3 regions of the Corynebacterium striatum genome follow, and region 2 is predicted to be linked to each of the others. Evidence: predicted binding sites of a transcription regulator. Region 2 holds the regulator's gene; each other region holds the start of a gene.
What was found. The regulator LexA, encoded in region 2, represses DNA repair genes until DNA is damaged. The targets are predictions, from matches to a motif close to CGAACANNTGTTCG.

Region 1: a site for LexA is predicted at 2,811-2,824, ahead of I6I72_RS11610 (SAV_6107 family HEPN domain-containing protein). Genes of this name have one in related genera too.
Region 3: a site for LexA is predicted at 3,162-3,175, ahead of ruvC (crossover junction endodeoxyribonuclease RuvC). Genes of this name have one in related genera too.

Annotation. Positions count from the first base shown of each region.
Region 1 is NZ_CP068158.1:2,484,907-2,489,221, reverse strand. Features, by position in the region: gene rsmH (16S rRNA (cytosine(1402)-N(4))-methyltransferase RsmH) at 1-422, opposite strand, end outside; gene mraZ (division/cell wall cluster transcriptional repressor MraZ) at 578-1,012, opposite strand; gene I6I72_RS11615 (DUF3040 domain-containing protein) at 1,709-2,101, opposite strand; gene I6I72_RS11610 (SAV_6107 family HEPN domain-containing protein) at 2,304-2,744, opposite strand; gene I6I72_RS11605 (N-acetyltransferase) at 2,958-3,521, shown strand; gene I6I72_RS11600 (polyprenyl synthetase family protein) at 3,558-4,315, shown strand, end outside.
Region 2 is NZ_CP068158.1:2,694,034-2,698,348, reverse strand. Features, by position in the region: gene hrpA (ATP-dependent RNA helicase HrpA) at 1-1,393, shown strand, start outside; gene nrdR (transcriptional regulator NrdR) at 1,411-1,869, opposite strand; gene I6I72_RS12590 (hypothetical protein) at 2,026-2,421, opposite strand; gene lexA (transcriptional repressor LexA) at 2,708-3,433, shown strand; gene I6I72_RS12580 (DeoR/GlpR family DNA-binding transcription regulator) at 3,742-4,315, shown strand, end outside.
Region 3 is NZ_CP068158.1:2,792,869-2,797,183, forward strand. Features, by position in the region: gene I6I72_RS13035 (DUF2029 domain-containing protein) at 1-644, opposite strand, end outside; gene I6I72_RS13040 (DUF3817 domain-containing protein) at 658-1,140, opposite strand; gene I6I72_RS13045 (acyl-CoA thioesterase) at 1,265-2,158, shown strand; gene I6I72_RS13050 (YebC/PmpR family DNA-binding transcriptional regulator) at 2,266-3,021, shown strand; gene ruvC (crossover junction endodeoxyribonuclease RuvC) at 3,270-3,851, shown strand; gene ruvA (Holliday junction branch migration protein RuvA) at 3,952-4,315, shown strand, end outside.

The DNA.
Region 1 (4,315 bases), 210 kb from region 2:
AGCTGCATGGAAGAAACACCCAAGTCGAACAGGGCGCCAGCAATGCCGTGCTCGCGAGCAATGTCAAAGATTGCGCCCTCTCCCCTGGCAATTTCGCCGCCGACCTCGTCGAAGCGTGCGTTGACGCCCACAAAGCGATCCTCGAATGGCTCCAAGCGCTCGGTGGCTGCGGCCAGCGATGCGCCATCACGATCAACGCCTACCACGTGCAGGTTAGGGAAAGTCCGCAGGAAAAAATCGGCGTGGCCACCGGCGCCTAAAGTGCCGTCAACGACAACCGCGTTGCTCCCGGCCGCCTCAATTGCGGGCGCGAGCAGTTGAGCCATACGCTCGCGCATGACTGGAACATGGCCGTGGTTTTCGGCTATGTCGTAGTTAATGTTGTTGGCTACGTTGTCAGTGTTCTTGTCTTGAGCCGTCATTACTGCTCGTCACCCCCTTTTTTCTCAATTGGTCCCACAGAGCAAAAAAGTGCGTATAGGGCCCTGTCCGAGGCAGGTTTCTGATATCGGGGAAGTACACCAGAGCATCCACCTCGGGCAGAGTCCGTACACGCACTCATCGCTGCCCTTGCTCTTTAGAGCAACCCAGCGAGTACGTCATCGGCGTCTGCTGCCGAATAAGCATCTTCAGTTTGCGCCTGGTACTCAGCCCACGCGGCTGCGTCCCAGATTTCGAGGAAGTCCACTGAACCGACCACTACGCATTCCTTTGAGAGGTTTGCGTATTCGCGGTGTGCGGCTGAAAGAGTGATTCGTCCGTGTCCATCCGGCCTTTGCTCATCCGCACTTGCTGCCAAGTTACGAATAAACGCACGCGCGTCTGGGTTGGTGCGAGACACTGCTGCCGCTTTCCGTGCACGCGCCGCGAATTCCTCACGCGGATAAACCGCTAGAGAGTGATCCTGACCTTTGGTGACCATAAGGCCGCCAGCCAAATCTTCGCGGAACTTAGCGGGAAGCGTAAGCCGCCCTTTGTCATCGAGTTTGGGAGTGTAGGTACCCAGAAACATCCCGGGCCCACCTTCCTGTCACTCGAAACTCCGGATTCCTCTGGCATGAAACCTTGCGCCAAACCCTCGGGAGTTACTCGAAATTCTGACGCTCACTTTCACACTGCGCCCCACTCTACCCCACTTTCCCCCACTTCTGTCACCCCAAGCCGCGTGTTCAAAGAATTCCAACTCGATCGATCGAGGTAGACGACCGTTTTAACGGTGGGAAGAAATCCCCGCTACCCCCTTGACACCACCCCACAATGACCCCTTTGGCCCCACCAGAAACACCTACATATTGCGCACCATAGGCCGCAATAGCCCCTTATATTGTGAATTCTCCACCCGCACACCGCGCACCATCCGATGCCATTTACCCATTTCCCAAAACAGCAGACCCGGAAAACCAGACGTCAAGGTCAGTTTTGCTCACACTCCAAACTCCGACAACAGCGACCACAAGGTCTGGGATTCCAGGGTTGCATTTCTAAAAAGCGCCGCCACAGCTTCAGCCCAAACGTCTCCCCGGTGGTGCAAAGTGGGGAATGTGGGAGAAAGTGGGGAATGTGGGGCAAAGTGGGGATTAGAAAGTGGGAACCTTGAAGTGTGAATCTCACAAAGGGCTGAACGCAAAAAGCCCGCATCCCCTCTTCCGCTTGGGAAGTTAGGAATGCGGGCTCAAACCACAAATTCGGCTTGTTTCAGCGCTGGCGCTTATCGCTCTTCGAAACGACGGCGGAAGTTCTCCTCCAGACGGCCGCCTACTCCGCCCTGACCACCGGCCGACTTCTGCTTAGCGCGAGCATCCGAGTAAGACGGCACCTTCTCCTTGCGCCCACGCAGCATCCACACGCCAGAGGCAAACATAACAAGGAATCCGACGATAGAAATGCTGACGAACCAGAGGTTCTGCTGCGCGAGGGCTACGCCGCCCACCAAGAGCAAGAGACCCACGACGATGAGCGCAATGCCTCGAAGGGTAATCGCACCACCGTTGCCACCGAAGCCGGAATCCTCAGCAACAGAGGAACCAAACTTAGGATCATCCCGCAATAAGGACCGTTCAATTTCACGGAGAGCTTGCTGCTCGTGCTCGGAAAGCGACACTGTTCCTCCAACTGATTTCAATGGGTCTAGGGCTAAGTTCCACAACGCAGTGCACAAATGCTGGCCGCACACGCTTTGGGATACACCATATTTTGTGAACTACTAATTATCTAACGCCCAGAGTAATCAGTTAGTTCCCGCAAATACAGTCTACCCCCACATAACTGGGGTACAACACGCCGAACATGTCCCAGTTCCCGCTTTACGCAGCAAGGGAGCCGAAGCCCATTTCCTCTTCCACATAGGAAAGGAATTCCGCCGCCAAGGCCATCACTTCAAGGACAACCTCGTCCGAAGGAGCGTCCTCCAAGCCAGAGGCCACCCGGGAGCGAAGGCGAGAGTAAGCACCAAAGCGCTCAGCCCATTCCTTTTCCTCTCCCCCAACGAGTGCGAGCTGCGCCCAAGCACTCGACGGAAGGCGACGCCGCTTTGCCACCGCAGAGTCCGCAATACGAGCACCGGCCGTACGGAGGCCCGCCTGATAAGCAAACTCCAGCGCCTGATCCCAACGGCCCGCAGCAGCCATGGCACGAGCTTGCGCTAGCAAGTCGCTTGCTTGCTCCATAAAACGGTCACGCTTGAATGCGCCCACTGCCGCGCGCGACCCCCTGAACTGGGCCGTAGCTGAAATTACCTGTGCCATGATGCTCCTCCTTCGCTGGTATTGACTAACAATCTAAAGAGCCTTCCGGACATCTACCTTCATTTTAGATCACTTGTTCGAATAGTGCAATAGTTTTTCCACTTCAGAGCGTTTTTAACTTTCGAAAATCTACACACGATGTTCATTTTTAAAAACAGAAAAGCTGCGCAATTACGTTGTCGAACAACCCCTAAGTCTGCTGTTATTAGAAGTGTGAGTTTTCAAATTCGGCGCCTGAGCCCCCAAGAATTCGCCATGCTGGCCCCACAGTTGGTGGACATCTACATCGAAGCCATGGGATATAACCCCACCATTCGGGCTAACCGGATTAACGCGTGGAAGGCTGATGTCATGCGTCCCGGATTCACTGCGGTTATCGCCGAAAATGAATTCGGCATCGCGGGCTTGGCCTACGGTTTTGTCGGTACGCCGGACACCTGGTGGGACCGCCAGCTGCGCCGCGGTTTCACCGAGGCCGGCGGCCCCACGCCCGAGCAACTGGACATCTTGCACAACTATTTCGAGCTCGCCGAGATTCATGTCACCCCTAACTTGCAGGGCCATGGCTTAGGCCTCTGCCTCATCGAGGAACTCGCGTGGAACGCGCCAGCCTCCTATCTCTTGTTATCCACGCCCGAGGTCCCCAACGAGGCAAACGCCGCTTTTGGCCTTTACCGCAAAGTGGGATTCTTCGATGTCCTACGCAACCTCGAATACCCCGCAGACGAACGCGCCTTTGCGATTCTCGCGGCACGGTTGCCCCTGTCTGCCACCTAATTAGAAACGTCTGCCCTAACAGGTAACGTGTGAGGGGTGAAAGACAACAGCATTCCCACCATCGAGCAGTTCCCCGACCTCGCCCGCGAAAAGCTCAGCGAGTTCCTCGCACAGCGTCGCCCCGAGGTTGCAGAAATTGGTGAACCCGTTGTCAACGCAACGAACTTCCTAGAGTCCTTCGTTCTCGATGGCGGCAAGCGCATTCGCCCCACCTACGCGTGGGCTGGCTTCCTCGGCGCGCACGGCCTAGAGAGCGGCGAGGATGCCCAGGCTATGGCCACCGCCGCCTCATCGCTGGAGTTCATCCAGGCGTGCGCGCTTATCCACGATGACATCATCGATTCCTCTGATACCCGGCGCGGAAATCCCACTGTGCATCGCGCCGTCGCAGCACAACACAGGGCCAAGGGCTACCACGGCGATGCCGACTTCTTCGGTCAATCAGTAGCCATCCTGGTTGGCGATCTTGCACTCGCATGGGCCGAAGACATGCTGCAGGGCTCCGGCCTCAGCGGCGCCGCGCTGCATCGCGCTCGCGGCCCATGGTCAGGTATGCGCACCGAGGTCATCGGCGGCCAGATTCTAGACATTTCGCTGGAGGCCGCGGGTTCCGAAGACCTAGCGCTAGCCAACTCGGTCAACCGTTACAAGACGGCCGCGTACACCATCGAGCGACCGCTTCACCTTGGTGCCGCAGTCGCAGGCGCCGAGCCTGCGCTTATCGACGCTTTCCGTGGCTACGGCCGCGACATCGGAATCGCCTTCCAGCTGCGCGATGACCAGCTCGGCGTCTT
Region 2 (4,315 bases):
CAAGCTCATTGAGGACACCCATGATGTCACCGAGGAGGCATTCCCGGATCGCTGGCTGAAAGGCTCTATAGATTACGACTTGACCTACAAGTTTGAGCCAGGTGACCCACTCGACGGCGTGACGCTGATGGTCCCAGTACCGCTGCTTGCGGGTCTGGATACTGAAGGCTTCGATTGGCTGGTTCCGGGCCTGCGCCTTGAGCTGGTGACGGAACTTATCCGTTCCTTGCCAAAGGCGATTCGCCGCACGGTGGTCCCGGCGCCTGAGTTCGCGGAGCGAGCGCTGCCGCGGCTTATTCCATATGAGGGATCGATTACGCAGCAGCTTGCCGACGTCCTCCGTGAGCTCGGTGGCCAGGGCATCGACTCCACAGATTTCAAGACTTCCGCCCTGCCGGCACACCTGCGGATGAACTACGCTGCCGTGGATAAGCGCGGCAAGATCATTGATTCTGACAGGGACCTAGCCGCATTGGTCCGCCGCCAGGCCGGGCACATCAAGTCCTCGGTCTCCCGCGTGGGACGAAAGTCGGAGTCGAAGGCAGTGAAGGAATGGACCACGGATACGTTGGGCACCATTGATGAGGAAGTAACGACCGTGGTTGATGGCCACGAAGTCACCGCATATCCGGCACTCGTGACTTCTGCTGAGGGTGTCTCTTTGAAGGTTCACCCGACTAAGGCTGCGGCAGATGCGGCGATGATAACTACGACGTTGACGTTGCTAATGCGGGAGATTTCGGTCAACCACCAGCAGATGGTTAAGGGGCTGCCCTTGCAGCAGCGCGTAGCGGTGGACGCCTATCCACACGGTAGCGCTGAAGGATTGGTCAACGATGCTCGAGTGGCGGCGATCCGCGATCTCATGCTTGAGGAAGGCGGCCCGCAGCGTTCCCCGGAGGGATTCCGCACGCTTCTCGACGCCATCAAGCCGCAGGTTGCCGGCCGGGTTCGGCAGTCGGTGGTGGCAATTGCACCGGGACTTGCGGAGTACTCAAACCTGCGCGCTGAACTCGCGCACTGGGATGGCCCTGCCATTGACGACATGAAGGCACAGATGGAGTTCTTGCTGCCGAAGAACGCCATCACCATCCATGGCATGACGCACCTGCGCCATCTTCCCCGCTACATGCAGGCGATCCGAATCCGTTTGGAGGAGATGTCCCTCGACCCGGACAAGGACGCTGACCGTCAAGCAGAGGTCGAGGAGGCCAAGGCCTATCTGGCCAACCGCTTGCGGACTCTCCCAGCCGGGCGCGCAAAGACGCGGGAGGTCAAGGACATCTATTGGATGATGGAAGAGCTGCGGGTTTCGCTCTTCGCGCAACGCCTCGGCACGGCGCACCCAGTGTCGCTGCGCCGTATCCAAAAGGCAGTAGACAAGCTGCGCTAAGTCACATAGCCAATGGCTTAAAAGCTATCGCGGTCGCGGCGACGCATGAGTCGGATCTCTGATTCAAAGTCGTCCGCGCTCTCGAAGGATTTGTAGACCGATGCGAAACGCAGGTACGCAACCTCATCCAAGTCACGTAGTGGCTCGAGAATCGCAAGACCGATGTCATTGGCATTGACCTGGGAGGAACCGTGGCTACGCACGGTCTCCTCTACTTCTTGGGCAAGCTTCTTCAGCGCGTCATCCGTTACGTCACGGCCTTGGCATGCGCGACGCACACCGCGAATCAGCTTGTCCCTGCTGAAAGGCTCAGCCAAGCCATTTCGCTTGACGACTAACAAGACAGCTTTCTCGACTGTGGTAAAGCGGCCTTTGCATGAGGCACATTCACGGCGGCGCCGGATTGCTGTTCCTGCATCAACCACACGGGAGTCAATGACTCGTGACTGTTCATTATGGCAAAACGGGCAATACACCGTGCAGTTCCTTCCTCTTCCACGTCATCCGCCACTCACATGTGAGAGGCGGGCGTTGAGACCGCATTTAGTGTACTGCCCGATTCCCGCACGATGCCATTTATGCTCATCTGCTGGGCCCGACACCTAGGCCCAGCAAAGGCTTTGCGCGGATGGCTAGTTGTTCACGCTGGCTTGCACAACCTGCTGAGTTCCCTGCGGCGCAGCGCCCCCATCAGCCGTGAGACCACCAAACACAGTTCCGATGAACACTGCCACGCCGAACACCGCACCAAGAAGATAATTTCCGCGATTCGAGTTTTCACGCGAATTTGCCACCTCGCGCTGACCAGCATGATCGGTGCGTGGACGACACTGAGGAACACCGCTGTATGTTCGATTATCCACACTGAGTGTTCGAACATCACGCACATGTGGACTCCGTATAGCGCCGTAGCGTGCAGATACATCAGCATCCCAAACAGACGCCGCTGGCACAACGCTGGCGCGGTACGCACGGGATGACTTGAAGTAGTTAACCTGCTTGTTGTTGGAGTTGAGTACGATTGCCATGATGTTTCCTTAAGCGTTTTTCTTTGACGATTAGTTTGTGGCTACAGCCTATTCAAACGCTACGACACGTTCGAAAATTCCCATCGCCAATTCGTTCGAATTAGTTGCTATGTTCGATTTATAACAGCTTTTCGAAAGTTTGTCCATATCGAAGCGAAAATTCTCGAACATTTGCCCGCAACGTGATAGAAATGAAGAGAAGCTTTTCGAAAATTCGAACAGATAGTAGCTAACCAACCCACCCAAGCAGATTCGACGCCATATCTATCCCACCCAAGGAGACCCGATGCCACGCAAACCCGCCAAGAATTCTGGGAAGCCGGACATCAATTCACTCTCTGCGCGCCAGCGCCGCATCCTGGACGTCATCCACGACGCTGTGATGCTGCGCGGCTACCCGCCTAGCATCCGTGAAATCGGCGACGCCGCCGGACTGCAATCCACCTCCTCCGTGGCCTACCAGCTCAAGCAACTCGAGGAGAAGGGCTTTCTGCGTCGCGACCCTAACAAGCCACGAGCCGTAGACGTCCGACACCTCAATAATGAGGAAGACACCAAGAAGCCGGGCCGCAAGACAGGAGCCAAGGCAGATAAACCAGAACCTGGTTCATCGATGACGCCTGAAGAGGCTTCTGAGGTTGCTTACATTCCAGTTGTTGGCCGTATCGCTGCGGGCTCCCCCATCACGGCTGAAGAAAATATTGACACTTATTTCCCGATGCCAAACGACGTAGTGGGAACCGGTGAGCTATATATGCTGCAGGTTGTCGGGGACTCCATGCGTGATGCCGGTATCCTCAATGGAGACTGGGTCATTATCCGCTCCCAGAATGTCGCTGAAGAGGGCGAATTCGTAGCAGCGCTGCTGGACGGCGACGAGGCAACTGTCAAGGAATTCCACCGCGATTCCTCGGGCATCTGGCTCCTGCCACACAATGACGCCTACTCCCCAATCAAGGGTGACGATGCGGAGATCATGGGCAAGGTTGTTTCCGTCTTCCGCAAGCTTTAGCAGGCGATGTAACATCTTTTCTAGCGGGCATTACCCTCTAATTCCACCCCCTTAAGGGACAGAATTCCACTTCTCGGGTTTTAGCGCCCAAAATCACACATTCCAAAAGTGCAGGCAGTGACTTTAAATTTCACTGCCTGCACTTTTTCTTATATGTGTACACCTTTGGTTTATTCCGATTCGTAGGGTTTTCTGGAAAACTAGGGTTAAGTCAGTTCTATTACTGCGAAAGTACCGCCCCCAACCCCGAGGGCGGAACGGAATACCCAATGCCCCACCCCGTTACGGGCATATTGTTGGAGGACTCTATGTACGCAGAGGAGCGTCGCCGCCAGATCGCATCCCTCACTGCTGTTGAGGGACGCGTTAATGTAACTGAGCTTTCCGAGCGGTTCGATGTCACCGCCGAAACCATCAGACGAGATCTCGCCGTCTTGGATAGAGAGGGCGTGGTTCATCGTGTGCATGGCGGCGCAGTGGCGTCCCAGTCTTTCCAAACCGCTGAGTTCACCTTGGACACGCGCCAGCGTTCAGCCACGGGCGCAAAAATCGCCATTGCGCGCGCCGCGATGCAATTCTTGCCTGAAGCCGGTGGCAGCATCTTCCTTGACGCGGGTACGACCACCAATGCTCTTGCCGATCTGATCGGGCAACAGAATGCGGCGGGTCAGTTCTCTATTGTGTCCAATAGCTTGCCCATCGCTTTGTCTTTGGCTAGCAACGGCGTCCCCGATGTGCAGCTTCTTGGCGGTACCGTGCGCGCTATCACCCAGGCAGTAGTGGGTGATACCGCACTGCGAACCATGGCGCTCATGCGCGCGGACGTTGCCTTCATCGGCACCAACGCCCTTACATTAGATCATGGACTGTCCACAGCCGATT
Region 3 (4,315 bases), 99 kb from region 2:
CGCACCTCTTGGTAGCGCAGCGGGGAGATAAGGCGCTCGACGTCATTGAAGGCGATGACGAGCAGACAAATGCCCACGATGGAAGCGAAGAACGCGCTAAGGCGCTGCCAAGTCGCACGGGCATTGAAGCGGCCAACCAGGCCTGCGGCGAGCACGCCCGGCCACAGCTTCATTGTGGTGGCAAGGCCAAGCAGCGCCGCCGCAAGCCGCGAGTTGCGGCCAAGAAGCACTCCTGCGGCAGCAACTGCCAGAGCCGGAAAAATATCGAGGCGCCAGACAAAGACCTGACCCACTGCGGTTCCAAAGACAACCCAAAACCATGCGGCGACGAAGGCCTGCGGCTTGCGGCGCCAGCCGTGAAGCAAGACCATGAGGAAAGCGGCGTCGACAAGCAGGCACAGCCCTGTAAAAATAACGGTAAAGCTGGTCTGATTCGGGCCACTCAACCAGCCGACGAGAATCGAAGGCCACGTGCCAGGGTGCGGGTACTCGGTCATATCCGAGGAGTTCGCCCCAAAACGCCCGGAGAAGTAATAGGAGATATCTCCTAGCGGGACGTTGTTCCATTGCAGTAGTCCGATGAGGATAAGCCGGAAACAAATCCAGCCAGTCCATACTGCTGGAACGGAACGAAAAATTTTCACCTAAGTGATGCTATTAGATGTTCGACTCGATAGTGGATTCGACATCGACGGGTGGCCCGAGCATCAGCAGAACGCCAAAGACCAGCGCAATGATTACGACGAACACGCTCAGAGTGCGCACTGGGAAGCGCACTACCTGGGCCAAAAGTTGCTCGGCAAGACCATGTGGCTGCTCAGAATCGTTAAAGCGCCAATGCGGCAGGAACTTATCGTGCTTGTCCGCCCATAGCGCAAACGGGAGCGCGGCAAAAGGTATGACCGAAACGATTAGCCCCAACATGCCCAGGCCAAAGGACCACTTGTTGTTGATCCACACCATGACGCCCACGACGATGAAGCAGAGGAAACCAAAGCCGTGGATACCGCCCGCGATAGGAGTTAAAGCCTCCGTCACGCCGGAGTACTTCAAAACCATAGAGAAAATAAGGAATGCCCACGTGAACATCTCTAGGTAGGCAACGACGCAGTGCAGGCGAGCAGGGCGTAGAAAAGTCATGCGGCATATCCTACGTGCTAGCCCGGCGCACAGGTAAAGTTGGCAGGGTTGCATGTGAAGGTTGCATGTGAAGAACGCACGTTAATGTTGCGCGTTGAGCAAAGAGAGGAGTCCCGCGTAGGTAATGGCTAAGGTGTGCGAGGTTATCGATTTAGCGCCGCTGAACGAAAAGGCTCAGGGTGATGTCTTTTCCGTGCCCATGGTTCCGTCCCAGATTGCGCGCACCTTTGGCGGGCAGGTGGTAGCCCAGGCGCTCGCTGCAGCCCAGCACACCGTTGAAGGAAAGCTCGTGCATTCCTTGCATGGCTACTTCGTGGGCCCGGGTGATGCCGCCGCGCCTGCGCGTGCTGAGGTAGAACGCGTGCGGGACGGCCGCTCTTTTGCTACCCGTCAGGTGCGCCTCTTCCAAGACGATCGCCTGATTTTCATGCTCAACGCGGGTTTCCACATCGCCGATGACTTTGGTCCTGAGCACCAGGACGCCATGCCGGAGGTTATGGGCCCGGAGGAGGCTGCCGCCGCCGGCGGTGGTGCTCCTTATTCCACCCGCATCATCCTGCGCGAGTGGGAAGACTGGGATATCCGTTTGGTCCCGCAGGAAAGCCGTCACCCTGAACTTGCAGAAGCCACAGGCGCTGGGTTCCGCTACGTGTGGTTCCGTAACACCGCGCCAGAATTTGCGGCGTCAGAAAGCAGCCAGGATGCCCACCGTGCGGCACTTGCCTATATGTCGGACATGACCTTAATCCGTGCTTCGCTGCTGCCACACCAAGGCGAGCAAGTACAGCTTGCCAGCCTGGATCACTCGATCTGGTTCCTGCGTCCAGTGCGCGTTAATGAGTGGTTGCTGTATGTGCAGGAATCACCATCCGCGCAGAATGCGACCGGTCTGGCCACCGGAAAGATCTTTAACCAGGGCGGGGACTTGGTTGCCGTGGTGGTCCAGGAAGGGCTTACCCGAACCGTGCGCGAGGGCATGCAGATAGGCTCGCACAACGGCAATTGGCAAAACGTCTAGAAAAACACTTACTCAAACGCCGGAAAACGGTGGGGGCTGTTTTTAACTGCTCTACGCCGTCCGTATAATTGCAGGCAGTTTCATAGAGCCACAATGAAAGGGATGAAATGTCCGGACACTCCAAATGGGCTACTACCAAGCACAAGAAGGCTGCTAACGATGCCAAGCGCGGCAAGGAATTTGCCAAGCTGATTAAGAACATCGAGGTCGCGGCCCGCACCGGTGGTGGCGATCCGGCTGCTAACCCGACTCTCGATGACATGATCAAGAAGGCCAAGAAGGCCTCCGTGCCGAACGATAACATCGAGCGCGCCCGCAAGCGCGGCTCCGGCGAAGAGGCCGGCGGTGCTGACTGGGAGACCATCATGTACGAGGGCTATGGCCCGAACGGTGTGGCAATGCTCATCGAGTGCCTTACCGATAACCGCAACCGTGCAGCCACCGATGTTCGCACCGCAATGTCCAAGAACGGCGGCAACCTGGGCGAGTCTGGCTCCGTGGCCTACATGTTCTCCCGCACCGGCCTTGTCTTGGTCAACAAGGGCGAGCTGACCGAGGATGACGTCCTGATGGCAGTTCTGGAAGCAGGCGCTGAAGAGGTCAATGACCTCGGCGAGAAGTTCGAGGTAGTTTGCGCACCTGGTGATATTCCGGCAGTGAAGGAAGCCCTCACCGAGGCTGGTATCGAGGTCGACGATAATGACACCGACTTCCGTGCTTCCGTCGAGGTTCCGCTCGAGGCAAACGATGCCCGCAAGATCTTCCGCCTGATCGACGCCCTCGAAGATTCTGATGACGTGCAGAACGTCTACACCAACATGAACCTTTCTGAGGCTGTCTTGGCAGAACTCGAGCAGGACTAAACTGCTTGCTGTGGGATCTACACGCGCAGATTCTCACTAGACAAGGTCTAAACAAGGTTTAAAACGCGCCCGCGCATGATTGCACTGCTCGGGCGTGTTTGCGTTTTACTATCGCAGGCTCCCTGCCCCTGCACATTCTTAGAACATGTGTGTGTATGATTGACTGGACTGTGAATTCACTTTAGTTCTTTTCGCTGTTGCGCCCGTCTAGGCGCAAAGAGATTGTCCAGACTAGGAGGGGGTTGGCTGTGAATCTGGAAGGCCTGCGCGTTATGGGGATAGACCCTGGTCTTACCCGGTGTGGTCTTTCTGTGGTGCAAGCAGGGCGTGGTCGCTCGGTGATACCTGTGGCGGTCGGTGTTGCCCGTACCCCCAGCGATAAGGAGCTTACTGAGCGTCTTTTGCGTCTTTCCATAGCTGTCAAAGAGTGGATGGAGGACTACAAGCCGGATGTGGTTGCTATCGAGCGAGTCTTCGAACGTGGTGAAGTATCCACGGTGATGCAAACCGCGCACGTCGTTGGCGTGGTGGTCCTAGCTGCCGCTGAGCGCGACATTCCGGTGCATATGTACACCCCGTCAGAGGTGAAGAAGGCTATCTCTGGCAACGGCCGGGCAGACAAGAAGCAAATGACCGCGATGATTACGCGCATCCTTGGTTTGGGCGAACCACCCAAGCCGGCGGATGCCGCAGATGCCTTGGCCCTAGCAGTTTGTCACTGCTGGCGTGCCCCAGCCTTGGCTCGAATAGGGCAGAACACAGGCACATGGCCGAAGACGAGTGGCGTGAAAGGCCGGGCAAAGAAGCCGCGACCAGCCAGTAGCGCATAGCCGCGCTGTCATACGGAGCGTTATGCCACATGCAAAATCTCGATAGAAAAACTACAGAGCTAGGAACTAGCAGAAAGAATAAAGAAAAGGAGCTGACGCTGTGATTGCATCACTACGCGGAACAGTGTTGTCCATCAGCCTTGATCATGCCGTCATCGAATGCGCCGGCGTTGGTTACAAGTTTCTTGCTACGCCAGTGACCCTCGGCACTTTGCACCGGGGCGATGAAGCAACTGTGCTGACCTCGATGGTGGTCAAGGAAGATTCCATGACCCTTTACGGCTTTAGCAACGATGAGGACCGCGAGATGTTCCACGTCCTCCAGACCGTCTCTGGGCTCGGACCCAAGCTGGCGCTGGCGGCGCTATCTGTTATGGGGGCAAGCCAGCTAGCTCAGGCCATTTCCTCCGGCGATGCGAAGACACTGCAAACTATTCCGGGCGTTGGCAAGCGCATGGCAGAGC